Linked DNA regions of Parashewanella spongiae. The protein of the gene in region 2 interacts with the protein of the main gene of each other region in a pairwise test. Links are inferred from orthologs where the notes say so. Each region holds a gene or a part of one and is shown on either strand. Other genes may lie near its edges. The genes, in order: E2I05_RS19930, E2I05_RS10500 and E2I05_RS17015.

Region 1 (3,037 bases), 2.3 Mb from region 2 along the record:
GATGCCATTGTGACCATTCAAATCGACAAAACTTATGATCAATTCCCTGAAACCAGTAGCGTAGCTATTCAAACATCTGGTTTGCTTGGGGAGCAATTTCTTGGATTAACGCCGGGTTTTGTTGACGATGACATTGCGATGCTTACCGATGGTGACAAAATCGAAGATACACACTCAGCGTTGGTTTTAGAAGATTTGATAGGCCAGTTTCTATACAGCACAGGCAAAAAAGATTAGGAGTTTAAGATGTTAAAATTGATGGCTCGTGTTTTATTACCACTGACCATGCTATTAAGCTGTGGACAAGTGATTGCAGCCAGTGCTGTAAATACGCAAGATCCTTATCAAATGATTGAACAAGCGGCGAAGAAAACCTTTGCGCGCTTTGATGCGGATCAATCGAAAATTAAGGCTGATCCTAATCATTTGAAAATTATCATAGAGCAAGAATTATTGCCTTACATTGATTACAAGTACGCCGCTTATAAAGTGCTTGGTAAGTATTTGAATAAAACTACAAAAGCACAACGTGCCGCTTTCGCTCAAGCGTTTCGCGGTTACTTAGTCAGTACTTATGCGTCAGCATTTACGGCTTATACACATCAGAAAGTCAGTTTCGCTCCCGCGAAAAAATTTGATGATGAGAAATTTGTCAATGTTGCGGTACAGGTCATTGAAGCAGGACGACCGCCAATTAAACTCTCTTTTAAAGTGCGCCGATTGATGACGGGCAAACGTAAGGACAAAAAACCAAGAGTTGGCGATCAATGGAAAGCGATAGATTTAGTAGCTGAAGGTATCAGTTTATTACAATCTAAACAGTCTGAAATTGGTGGTTTAGTTCAAAAAGAAGGTATTGAATCAGTCATTAACATGCTAAACGAACGTGCTAAAGCGAGCGTTGAAGCCCAGAAAGCGAGCAGTAAGTAATGGCTGAGTTCCAAAACTACAACAATTATTGCAAAGTGACAGGGCGGCTAGCACGCCAAGATGTTGTGACGCTTTGGCCCAAGCAAGATACTTTGCTTGCGGCTGAAGTTGAGTTGATGGATTTGTCAGCACTGGAGTTTATAGACAGTTCAGGCATTGCTTTTTTGTTTCATCTCGTAGAGCAACAGCAGCAAGCCAACAAGCCATTGAAATTAATTAATCCCGCCGAACAGTTACAACCGCTAATAGCTCTGTATAATCTACAAACATTATTTAGCGAAGCTTAGCCAATCCTGACTTCATTTTTAAGGTAGTACATCAGATGGAATGCAAACAAGTAGAAGATATCCTGCGCGAAAAACTTGACGTAGAAGAGCTGTTTGTTAGCTCAGAGGGCACTCATTATAAAATTATTGCTGTTGCTGATTTTTTTGGTGAACTATCGCCAGTGAAACGGCAACAAGCTATTTATGCTCCATTAAATGAGCATATTGCCAGCGGCGCACTGCACGCATTAACAATCAAGACCTTCACTCCCGAGCAGTGGAAACGTGAAAAAATCTTTAATATGCCAGCATAATTAATAATAGAGAATTGATGTGGATAAACTGACCATACAAGCCAGTGCACCCTTAGCTGGCAATGTTGTTATATCGGGTGCTAAGAATGCGGCCTTACCGATTTTGATGGCGGGCGTATTAGCTGAGACTGATTTTTTTGTTTCGAATGTTCCTGAATTAAGAGATGTGAAAACGAGTTGTAAGTTACTGCAATGCCTCGGTGCTGAAGTTACTCATAATGAAGATGGCCAAGTTCGGATCTCAACCAAAAACCTAGATCATTTTTGTGCGCCTTATGAATTAGTGAAAACCATGCGTGCATCCATATTGATCTTAGGGCCACTACTAGCTCGCTATGGCACAGCCGATGTATCGCTTCCTGGTGGTTGTGCCATTGGTGCAAGACCTGTGAATCTTCATTTGCATGGTTTGGAACTAATGGGTGCGAAAATTGACGTTGAAGACGGTTACATCAAAGCTCGTGTCGATGGCCGCTTGAAAGGTGCGCATATCTTTATGGATACCGTCAGTGTTGGAGCGACGGAAAACTTATTGATGGCGGCTTCATTGGCTGACGGAGAAACTGTCATCGAAAACGCTGCCAGAGAGCCTGAGGTTACCGATCTTGCCAATTGCCTTGTGACGATGGGCGCAAAAATTTCTGGTATTGGTACCGCTAAGTTAGTTATTGAAGGTGTTGAAAAGCTGAGTGGTTGTGAATATCGGGTTATGCCAGATCGCATTGAAACCGGTACCTTCCTTGTCGCAGCGGCGATCACTCGTGGACGGATCCGATGTTTAGATGCAGATCCAGCCTCATTAGAGTCGGTCACTGTTAAGCTTGAAGAAGCAGGTGCACAGATCACTAAAGGTAAAGATTGGATAGAGCTTGATATGCACGGGCGCCGTCCCAAAGCCGTTAATATTCGTACCGCGGTGTATCCGGGTTTTCCAACGGACATGCAAGCTCAGTTTTGCGTAATGAATGCACTGGCTGAAGGCAGCAGTACCATTACTGAAACCATTTTTGAAAATCGATTCATGCATGTGCCTGAGCTGATCCGAATGGGAGCTAGCATGGAGCTTGAGGGTCACACTTGTATCATTCATGGAATTGAAAGCTTGAAGGCTGCTCCAGTAATGGCGACAGATCTGAGAGCGTCTGCCAGTTTAGTGATTGCGGGTTTGATGGCTGAAGGGACTACACTGGTTGATCGTATTTATCACCTTGATCGCGGTTACGAGCACATTGAAGATAAGTTTAAAAAGCTCGGTGGCGAAGTGGTTCGAGTAAAATAACCAGATATTAGGGTCTGTTGATCTTTCGTGATTGTTTTTGCAGCGATAAATTGGTTATTTTATGCAAGGCAGAGTTTGTGAGGTTTGGTTATTATCGACATACAAAACTGTCGTTACTTCGTTTCCAAATAAGAAAACGATAACGCAGCACCTTTGATTTAGAAAGAGCGACCAATTTACGCTCTCTCTTTTCTCGATGCTTTTGAGCATTCACTGTTCTGTGTTGTGACCAGCTCACTTAGATGGCT
Region 2 (3,151 bases):
GTAATGAAAGTTGCAATGGTGAGCTTCTTGTCACTCAATTAGTCCCGACATAAAAAAATCATAAACATTGTAACATGCAGTACATTAAAAGCTATCGGCTCATTGCACTTGCCAGCGGTAATTAATCGAGTTATTGGCATTATTTGAATCAATAATAAATTGCGATTCAACAATATTCTTGTCCAACTTTAATGTGCGGTATAAGTCATCTTTTGTACCATAAAGTTTAATTCTGAATGTTACAGAACGATTGTTAATACCTGAAGTATAAAGTGACTGAATAATCGTAAATTCCTTAAGGTAATTCTCTAAAGAAATCAAACCTTTTAAATCTGATATTTCCTCAAAGGTGACGTGAACAATATCAGAATCATCGGCGGTGATAACGGCAAACTTTTTTGAATAATATTCGCTAAGAGAGTTAATCAATGCTTGCGAAAGTTCAGGTGATGTTTTGGCTTTACCAGATTTAATAATCTCAGCCTTATTGAAACCTTGTTCATCGATGTTATATAAATTAAGGCTATAACTGTACATTGAACCGGACTCTGAAATTGATACTAATGCAAAATATCCAGCATTGTATCTGGCTGATAATTCATAAAACCTATCAACAAAAAGCTCTTTAATGTCGGTTCCGCTGATAGATGTACTCTCCGTAAAATCCATTATAGGAAATAAAACTGGTACAGAATATTCGTTAGCTGCCACATTTATAGATTGAGAAAGCTCGTTTACTGTGGTCTCACTCATAATTTCAAAATCATTGCTATCATGGGCTAACACAGTCCATAAAAGCGTTGATGGTCGTTGTTTGCCCCAAACTGGGACTTTTGCGCTTCGTAAAAGAGCGAGTACTTTTTGTTCTTCAAAAACTACATTTAGCTTTAATTCACCATTGCGTTCTTCAAACGAAAATTGGTTCATTAAGTTTCTAGGTTTTTTTATCGAACTTTTGATTTGCTCATTGTTTAAGATAGAAAACGATCCAGAATTCTTAATAAAGACATGTTCCAATGCTTTTGCAATTCCGGAATTTGTATCTATTTTACTCTTAGACTTTACTGTAATACTTGCTTCATTAAGCTTTTGAACTAATACCGCTTTTGAATGGAAAGAGCTGAACAAAAAACAACAAAACAACAGTAAGATAAGTTTTTTAGTGTTAAGAGTCATAGATATATAATTGAAAAAATACAATGTAACGATAATTCTAACACAGTGATTCTCGCTGACTATCTATTTGTGTAATTGGTATAACCCTTTATCTCGGCTAAAATTTTTGCAATTGTGTGAAACACCAAAGACGAAATGCTCAGAGACAAAAAAGCCGCGACAACCACGGCTTAAAATTAATGAATTATCATTTAATCTTCACTGCGAAATTTATCAGCTGTTTCTTTGATTAAAGGCTGTAACTCACCTTTTTGGAACATATCTACCACGATGTCACAACCTCCAATCAACTCGCCTTCGACCCATAATTGTGGGAATGTTGGCCAATTAGCGAATTTAGGTAGCTCTGCTCTGATATCTGGATGTTGTAAAATATCGACAAAAGCAAATTGCTCGCCACAGTTAATCATTATTTGTGCAACTTGAGATGAAAAACCACAGCTCGGTAGTTTTGGTGAGCCTTTCATATAAACAATAATCGGGTTCTCTGATATCTGCTGCTTAATTTTTTCGATGGTTTCCATTGTATTTCCTAGTAACAAAAGGCTTAGCGTTGTGCATATTGTACGTCAGCTAGGAACAGAATAAAAAACCTATTATTAGTATGGGTTTGTAGCGAGTAGATTAATTTAAAGTCAACTGAATTTATTACACAAACAATGATTCACATCACGGAATTAATCAGTACAATACGTGTCGTGAGCAATATAAATCAAGTCAACGGAGATAATACTAATGGCTTTTGAATTACCAGCACTACCGTATGCGAAGAACGCACTAGAACCACACATTTCACAAGAAACAATTGAATATCATTATGGTAAGCATCACAACACATATGTTGTGAAATTAAATGGTCTTGTTGAAGGTACTGACCTTGCTAATAAATCACTTGAAGAAATTGTAAAAACTTCATCAGGTGGAATTTTTAATAATGCGGCTCAAATTTGGAACCACACCTTTTACTGGAACTGTTTAGCACCAAATGCAGGTGGTGAACCAACTGGCGCAATTGCTGATGCAATTAATGCAAGTTTTGGTTCTTTTGAGAACTTTAAAACTGAATTTACTAATTCAGCTATCAATAACTTTGGTAGTTCTTGGACTTGGTTAGTCAAGAAATCAGATGGTAGTCTAGCTATCGTAAACACTAGTAATGCTGCTACACCATTAACAGATGAATCAGTAACAACTTTGATGACAGTTGATTTGTGGGAACACGCTTATTACATCGATTATCGAAATGTTCGCCCTGACTATATGAACAATTTCTGGCAATTAGTTAACTGGAACTTCGTGAACCAGAATTTTGCGGGTTAATATTACTTAATCTATTAAAAAGGAGCCAATGGCTCCTTTTTGTTTGCCCAGCGAAGCTGGCAAACCCGACAGGCAGAAAGAAGCCTGTATCACCCAGACTGAGGGGAAGATAATCCGAATGGCAAGGGCGTTGTTGGCTAACGGCAAGGTCAGAAGGAAGCCATAGGAAGTTAGAGGTACACAGCGAAAGCGAACCTGATTCGGCATGATAGGGAGGTAAGCGTGCGAAATAGCGCAACGCCATATACTCAGTCAGCTCTATCATCCTAAATAAATCGGTTGGGAGCGTTCATATACACAGAAAAAATTACTGATAGCAAGGCATGAATAGCAGCAAGTAGTGGTTACCGACATATAAAACTGTCGTTACTTCGTTTCTACTTGCAAAATTTATAACGCAGCTAGCGGTGATTTTGGCAAGTATATGAATGTTCAGCACTCACCTGATGGGTGAATTAGGGTTGTTTAGTTTTGTATTTAACTTCAATAGATTAAAGCTAAATTGTGCGTTCAGCCGATTTATTTAGGATCATGTGCTTGAGGGTGGGATTTCTAACAGGGAGCGAGTGCAGTAACTGGGGAAGCCTGACACCTTATCTGGGATAGTCCAGAAGCTTTTATACAAGAGGAAACTCAAGGTAGAAGTTGGTGCGAG
Region 3 (2,970 bases), 1.6 Mb from region 2 along the record:
AAAGATGAATCTAAAGGGATTGAAGTATTTTGTTGCGGTTTTTGAAACCGGCAGTATTAGTGCAGCTTCAAAACAATGTTTCATTTCTCAGCCATCAATTTCAACCGCGGTCAGTAATCTTGAAAACCAATTAAACACCCAGCTTTTTCAACGCCACGGCAAAGGCGTTTCTGCCACGACTGAAGGGCAGCGCCTTTACCCACTGGCAAAACGTTTACTTAACGAAAGCCAAGCTATTCAATCATTGTTCGTGCAGCCCCAGCAAAGTACCCCTTTTCGGTTAGGATTAATTCGATCATTAGGGGTAGATAGAATGAGTCAACTATTAAAAGACTTTACTCAGGCGTGTCCAGATATGGAGTTAACGCTGGTAGAGCATACCGATGAAGCAGAAGCTCGAATTATTACAACCGCCGATTTATCGAGCCAAGAAAGCTTTTTTCCTATTTGGAGCGATACTTACTTATTGGCAATACCACCAGCAATGAACATCAGTTTAAAACCCAAAATTCAATTGAGCGATTTACATGAGCAACCTTTTATCCACCGTATGCCTTGTGAAGCATTGAGTAGTTTACAACAGCTTTTTGATGTTGAAGGGATAGCTCCACAAATTCGCGCCAGAATACAAACTGTAGAATACGCAATAGGACTTGTGGCAGCTGGGCTTGGCATTGCTATTGTTCCCGCTGTAACCTCGTTGACCGATAGACAAGACATTGTATTTAGGCCGCTAGATGACATTGAATTAAAACGAACCATTGGTTTAGCTCTGCCTCTGACTTCAAATAATAGTCAACACCAAGAGATACTGACTAAATTATGCCAGCAATACTAGGGTCTGTTGATCTTCCAGAATTAAATTTTGTGCTATTTGAGCATTTATCTGTTCAAGGCGTGAGCAGTGATGCTTAGCCATCTAAGTGAGCTGGTCACAACACAGAACAGTGAATGCTCAAAAGCATCGAAAAAAGAGAGAGCGTAAATTGGTCGCTCTTTCTAAATAAAAGGTGCTGCGTTATCGTTTTCTTATTTGGAAACGAAGTAACGACAGTTTTGTATGTCGATAATAACCAAACCTCACAAACTCTGCCTTGCATAAAATAACCAATTTATCGCTGCAAAAACAATCACGAAAGATCAACAGACCCTAACAACGCTCAGCTAACTTTCGTCACTCCTGCGAAGGCTAGAAACGAAGTAACGACATTCTTGTAGATTGGTTAGTCAAAGTCAAAACTGGTGTTTAAGTCTAACTCTTGCTGTGTCGTTCTTTGGGCTTGATAGATAGCATATCGATAACGCCGTTTTCGTTGTTTACACAAACGAATCACATCGACTTTCTTGGCTAGTGTAAATTGTTGCCATTGAAAACGTTCATCACGGCTACGAAAACAGCCAAGGCAATAACCTCGACTGTCGGTTTGACAAACGCTGATACAGGGAGACGGGACATCAAAAAATTCTAGCTGCTCCATAGTCCCCTTAAAAAATATCTATTGATTACCCTTTGCAGTTTGGAGTGCGAGGCACATTGCCTTCACCCTGCCACTCTTCTTCAGTATAGGTGTGAATCGATAGAGCATGAATGCTATTTTCGAGTTCAACGGCTAATACTTCATTTACCATTCTATGCCTAGCAATCAATCGTTTACCAGAAAAATTATCACTGACCAATACAACTTTAAAATGACTTTCAGAATTTGGAGGTACATTATGTCGATTGCTTTCATTCAACACGTCAATAAAACTTGGGTTAAATTCAGTATTCAACTTATCAGTAATAACTTGCGCTACAGGCCCTACTTTCGAGGAAGACATATCTATTGCTCAATTGATCTATGAAAGATAGCCGAAGGGTACTCACTCGATTTAAAAAGATCAATGATCAGCCTCATTGTTGTATAAGGAATCATTTAAAAAAGTGTGGTTGTATTTGCCTAAAGGTGTAATTTAGTCTCGACGCATTAACTTTCACTCGCTTAGGCACACTATGCAACCAATCGTGCTGCATAGGCCAATGCATAATGAGCAGATCACCACTTGCAAGATGATACGAGTATTTTTGCTTAGTCTGCTTATGTTTAACCACAAACTCTCTTTCAGCTCCAAGGCTGATTGAAGCAATATCACTGCATGGTTTAAATTCAGGCTCATCATCACAATGCCAGCCCATACTATCTTGTCCATTACGATACTGATTAACTAACACACCATTGTAATCAATACCAAAATCATGGGAAAGTTTAGCTTTGAGTTTATGAGCATAAATAGGCCAAGGCTCTGCCGTTACAGTCAAGCCTGAATAACGTGTATCACAGCCAGTGTCACCAAACCACGCCTGTTGCCGCGGGATAACATGCCGCTTTCCAAATATTTGTATTTGCGGTGAAGTAAATGGATAAAATATCGCTTCGGCCATCAAAGATTGCTTTTGCTTCTGTGATAAATACCCTTTAATCAGGGTAACAGGCGGAGAACTATCGTTTTCCTGTCCTTTAACCAAAAGCGGTAATTCAGTTTGCATTTTCTCTCACTGATTTATTCTTCCAAATTTATTCACCATCAATAGTGAGATCTGCGATAATTACGCATTATTTTTTTGCTGTCGACATTTATGAACATCGAGCTCATCACTACAGAATCTTCTGAAACTGATCTAAAAACTGAATTATCATTACTTTTGCAACGTTATCCAGCCAATCATAATACCAACTTACAAGCTTGGGACGCTGCCGATGAATACCTCTTGAAGCAGGTACATGAACAAGGCAGAACTGACAGTAACATCGCTATTGTTAATGACAATTTCGGTGCATTAAGCTGCGGCTTAAATCGATTGTTACCAGACGCACAGCTCTATATCGAGACCGATAATAAAACCAGTATTTCTGGTATCAACGCGAACTTTAATTCAAATCAGCTCAATATTGAACAGCTAAACTGGCATACAAGCCGCGAATTATTACC

Evidence for each region.
Region 1: the proteins of E2I05_RS10500 (region 2) and E2I05_RS19930 interact in binary tests that used the Escherichia coli proteins (3 or more experiments, as listed by UniProt). The link is inferred for Parashewanella spongiae from one-to-one orthologs.
Region 3: the proteins of E2I05_RS10500 (region 2) and E2I05_RS17015 interact in binary tests that used the Escherichia coli proteins (3 or more experiments, as listed by UniProt). The link is inferred for Parashewanella spongiae from one-to-one orthologs.

What each region holds. Positions count from the first base shown.
Region 1 is NZ_CP037952.1:5,037,790-5,040,826, reverse strand. What follows is about bases 7-2,881. They hold E2I05_RS19930 (BolA family protein), read left to right. Parts: upstream 7-1,252; coding sequence 1,253-1,510; downstream 1,511-2,881. Other genes in these bases: murA (UDP-N-acetylglucosamine 1-carboxyvinyltransferase), read left to right, coding at 1,530-2,789; E2I05_RS19935 (STAS domain-containing protein), read left to right, coding at 930-1,217; E2I05_RS19940 (MlaC/ttg2D family ABC transporter substrate-binding protein), read left to right, coding at 247-930; mlaD (outer membrane lipid asymmetry maintenance protein MlaD), read left to right, coding at 7-237. In the rest of the region: more of mlaD, read left to right, coding at 1-6. UniProt on the Escherichia coli protein: Involved in cell resistance against acid stress.
Region 2 is NZ_CP037952.1:2,693,747-2,696,897, reverse strand. What follows is about bases 35-3,023. They hold E2I05_RS10500 (Grx4 family monothiol glutaredoxin), read right to left. Parts: upstream 1,701-3,023; coding sequence 1,368-1,700; downstream 35-1,367. Other genes in these bases: sodB (superoxide dismutase [Fe]), read left to right, coding at 1,912-2,496; E2I05_RS10505 (DUF2066 domain-containing protein), read right to left, coding at 100-1,176. In the rest of the region: DnaA inactivator Hda, read right to left, coding at 1-34. UniProt on the Escherichia coli protein: Monothiol glutaredoxin involved in the biogenesis of iron-sulfur clusters.
Region 3 is NZ_CP037952.1:4,288,015-4,290,984, forward strand. Bases 163-2,970 are described here. They hold E2I05_RS17015 (BolA family protein), read right to left. Parts: upstream 1,822-2,970; coding sequence 1,504-1,821; downstream 163-1,503. Other genes in these bases: E2I05_RS17005 (LysR family transcriptional regulator), read left to right, coding at 163-838; E2I05_RS17010 (DUF1289 domain-containing protein), read right to left, coding at 1,224-1,478; E2I05_RS17020 (alpha-ketoglutarate-dependent dioxygenase AlkB family protein), read right to left, coding at 1,913-2,527; E2I05_RS17025 (methyltransferase), read left to right, coding at 2,633-2,970. In the rest of the region: more of E2I05_RS17005, read left to right, coding at 5-162. UniProt on the Escherichia coli protein: Transcriptional regulator that plays an important role in general stress response. Has many effects on cell morphology, cell growth and cell division. Acts by regulating the transcription of many genes, including dacA (PBP-5), dacC (PBP-6), ampC and mreB.